Regions from separate parts of the Pseudoalteromonas sp. Bsw20308 genome, predicted to be linked through region 2. Evidence: predicted binding sites of a transcription regulator. Region 2 holds the regulator's gene; the other holds the start of a gene.
The links. Region 2 encodes MetJ, which represses methionine synthesis genes. Its sites were predicted from a motif close to TAGACGTCTAGACGTCTA; they were not measured.
Positions count from the first base shown of each region.

Region 1: D172_RS05030 (homoserine O-succinyltransferase) is a predicted target of MetJ. The motif match lies at 862-879, and genes of this name have one in related genera.

Region 1 covers NZ_CP013138.1:1,171,131-1,173,337, forward strand. The annotation lists gene ettA (energy-dependent translational throttle protein EttA) at 1-722, opposite strand, end outside; gene D172_RS05030 (homoserine O-succinyltransferase) at 944-1,891, shown strand; gene D172_RS05035 (homocysteine S-methyltransferase family protein) at 1,881-2,207, shown strand, end outside.
Region 2 covers NZ_CP013138.1:3,626,028-3,628,234, forward strand. The annotation lists gene metB (cystathionine gamma-synthase) at 1-841, opposite strand, end outside; gene metJ (met regulon transcriptional regulator MetJ) at 1,041-1,361, shown strand; gene D172_RS15905 (malic enzyme-like NAD(P)-binding protein) at 1,434-2,207, opposite strand, start outside.

The sequences.
Region 1 (2,207 bases), 1.5 Mb from region 2:
ATACCTTCACCACGGTCAAGCTCTAATATCCAGCCAGCTACATTATCAAGGAAGTAACGGTCATGCGTTACTGCCACAACAGTGCCTTCGTAATCGTGTAAGAAGCGCTCTAACCATGCAACCGACTCAGCATCCAAGTGGTTAGTTGGTTCATCGAGAATAAGCATGTCTGGTTTTTCAAGTAATAATCGACATATAGCAACACGACGACGCTCACCACCTGAAAGGTGCTCAATTTTAGCATCCCATTCTGGTAGGCGAAGTGCATCAGCAGCACGCTCTAAAACGTTATCAATGTTGTGACCATCGTGCGCCTGAATAACCGCTTCAAGCTCGCCTTGCTCTTTTGCAAGTGCATCAAAGTCAGCACCTTCCATTGCGTACTCGTTGTATACTTCGTCAAGACGGCTAAGTGCATGTTTAACTTCGCCAACGGCTTCTTCGACAATTTCGCGCACTGTTTTGCTTTCGTCCAGTACTGGCTCTTGCGGTAAATAACCAATTTTTGTACCAGGCTGAGGATGTGCTTCACCTTCAAAATCTTGGTCAACACCGGCCATAATGCGTAGTAACGTAGATTTACCAGAACCGTTTAAACCAAGCACACCAATTTTAGCGCCAGGGAAAAAGTGCAACGAAATATCTTTTAAGATAGTGCGCTTAGGTGGCACAACCTTAGATACTCGACTCATCGAGAATATAAATTTATCAGGTAAAACCATGAAAGGAGCCTTCAAATAATAATAAAATTTTCAATGTTGTATTGTAGTGGCTGACAGGTGAAACAGTCAACGAATGGCGGGTTTTAAAGCACTAAAGCATGCTTGTAAGTAAAGTATAAAATCATGAATAAATTTCATTTAGACATCTATACATCTAGAGGTTGATATTTTTTACTTTCAGTTCATAATTAAGCTTCGGTTTTTATGAGCAGGAGTAAAGTATGCCAATTACAGTAAAAGACGAGTTGCCGGCAATTGCACGTTTACGTCAAGAAAACGTATTTGTAATGCCAAAAACACGTGCAAAAACGCAAGAAATACGCCCAATGCGTTTGGCTATTTTAAACTTAATGCCTAATAAAGTAGAAACCGAAGTTCAGTTTATTCGCTTGCTTGCCAACTCGCCTTTGCAAGTAAACGTAGAACTACTGCGCCTCGACACTCACCGCAGTAGCAGTAATTCAGAAGAGCACCTTGATACCTTTTATCGTTATTTTTCTGAGGTTAAAGACAACAATTACGATGCATTAATAGTAACCGGTGCGCCACTTGCGCATTTAGAATACGACGATGTAGCGTATTGGGATGAGCTAAAAGTCATTATTGATTGGGCTGAGCAACACGTTACCTCTACGTTGTTTTCGTGTTGGGCAGCGCATGCAGCGTTATATCACCGTTACAATTTAAAACGTGATTTAAAAGACGATAAACTGTGTGGCGTATTTACTCACCAGTGTTATTTTGATCACGGTGCACTGACTCGTGGATTCGACGATACCTTTTTGGTACCGCACTCACGCTACGGCCATATTGATATAAATAAGATAAACGCCTGCGACGAGCTAGTTGTACTGGCAGGTTCTGAGCGAGTAGGGGCTTACTTACTTAAAAATAAATCAGGTAGCCAAGTGTTTATAACCGGCCACCCAGAGTACGACGCCGACTCGCTAAAAGCAGAATACGAGCGTGATTGTAAAAAAAGCCCTAATGCACCAAAGCCCGAAAATTACTTTCCGGATGACGATGCAACCAAACAACCTTCAAAAACGTGGCAAAGCCATGCTTTTTTACTTTTTTCGAACTGGTTAAATTACTACGTGTACCAAACCACACCGTATGATATTAATTTAGTTAGCCAAGACGTGAGGACTAACAACTATGCCGAATAACGCTCCTACAAATAATAAGCAAGCCGAAATAAGCGCTGCATTAAAAGAACGCATTTTAATTTTAGATGGCGCTATGGGCACCATGATCCAAGATCATAAGCTAGAAGAAGAAGACTATCGCGGAGAGCGTTTTAAAGACTGGCATGTATTAATTAAAGGCAATAACGATTTATTAAGCCTAACTAAGCCCGACTTAATCACTGATATTCATCGTGGTTTTTTATCAGCGGGCGCCGATATTATTGAAACCAACACGTTTAACTCGACCACTATTTCGATGGAAGATTACGACATGGCAAACCTAAGTCGTGAAATA
Region 2 (2,207 bases):
CAAGCCCAGGGTAATAAACTTGGCTAACGAACTCAGATTCTTCGAGATACTGAGCTATTGCTAATGCATTTTCTTGATGCTGCCTTAAGCGCACATTTAAAGTACGTAAACCACGAAGCGTTAAATAGCTATCAAAAGGTGCCCCTGTGATACCAATGTTATTAGCCCACCAAGCAAGCTCGTCACCGATCTCTTGTGTTGCAGCAATAACAGCACCGCCCACTACATCTGAGTGTCCGTTAATATATTTAGTGGTTGAATGCACCACAATATCTACACCAAACTTAATCGGATTTTGTAAAGCAGGCGATAAAAATGTATTGTCAGCGGCCACCAGTGCGCCACACTGCTTAGCAATATCAGTAACCGCTTTAATATCAGTTAAACGTAGTACAGGGTTACTTGGTGTTTCAATCCAAATGAGTTTTGGTTTAATTACTAATATTTTTTGAAGACTTTCTGGTTTTGTTAAATCTAAAACCTCAAGCTTTAGCAAGCCACGCTTTTGCAGGGACGTAAATAAACGGTAGCTTCCACCGTAGCAGTCGTGTGGGATCACTAACGTGTCGTCGTAATTAAGCAGCTGAGTTGCTAAATGTACAGCCGCCATGCCTGTGGCTGTAATTATGCCGCGTACTCCCCCTTCGAGCTCAGCAAGGGTCTCAGCTAAGATATCGCGGTTAGGATTACCGCTGCGGCCATAATCATATTGGCGTTTAGTATCAAAATCGGCAAACGAATAAGTAGTCGATAAATAGATTGGCGCGACCACTGCACCGTGGTGTTTATCGGCTTCAACGCCACTACGGACCGCAATGGTTGCTTTGTTTTTTTCGCTCATATTCGTCACCTGATTAGTTTGGATGTTTAGACGTCTAAAAGAGTAGTTTATTCAATTTGAGAAGTCAAAACATTTAAACAGCTAGATGGCCAAACAACTAGTATTTGACTATCTTTTTTAAATCGATAGAATTTCACGCATATTCACACGCATTTTAGCGCATGTGAGCAATTAATAATCTGAGGCAACGATACATCTTATGGCTAAATGGAATGGTGAGTATATTCACCCATACGCAGAACACGGGAAAAAATCAGAACAAGTTAAGAAGATCACCGTTTCGATCCCACTGAATGTATTAAAGGTATTAACTGACGAACGTACTCGTCGTCAAATTAATAACCTGCGTCACGCAACAAACAGTGAGCTACTATGTGAAGCGTTTTTACATGCATTTACAGGTCAACCTTTACCTAATGACGATGACTTACGTAAAGATAACGCTGAAAAAGTACCAGAAGAAGTGAAAAAAATAATGCAAGAAATGGGGTTAGAAGTCCCTGTTTTAGATGACGAATAAATAGATAAAGTAAAATAAAAAAACCTCAGTAATTACTGAGGTTTTTTTATGATTAAATTTTACGGTATAGATTTACTGCATATAGCTTTCTGGCAAATCAATTTGTGCCACACCCGACTCAACAGCAGCAAGAGCAACCGCTCTTGCTATACGTGGTAATAAACGTGGATCCATCGGTTTTGGAATAATATATTGAGCACCAAATTCCAGCTTATCAACACCGGCAGCTTTTAAGACCTCGGCTGGTACAGGCTCTTTTGCAATGCTACGAATCGCTTCTACTGCTGCTATTTTCATTTCATCGTTAATTGCACTTGCGCGCACATCTAGTGCACCACGAAAAATAAACGGGAAACACAAAACATTATTCACTTGGTTTGGATAATCAGAACGCCCTGTCGCCATAATTAAATCGTTGCGTGCGCTGTGTGCAAGTGCGGGATCAATTTCAGGGTCGGGGTTTGAGCACGCAAACACAACCGGCTTATCAGCCATCAGTTTTAAATCATTGGCTGCTAACAAATTAGGCCCAGATACACCAACAAATACATCAGCATCAGCAATAACATCTTGCAACGTACGCTTATCCGTATTGTTAGCGAATAGTTGTTTGTACTCGTTTAAATCATCACGACGAGTATGAATAACGCCTTTACGGTCAAGCATGTAAATGTGTTCACGCAGTGCACCACACTTAATTAACAGTTCCATACAGGCAACTGCAGCCGCACCAGCACCTAAACATACTATAATAGCCTCTTCTATCGATTTCTCTTGCACTTCAAGTGCATTCAACATACCAGCGGCTGTTACAATTGCAGTGCCGTGTTGATCGTCATGAAAAAC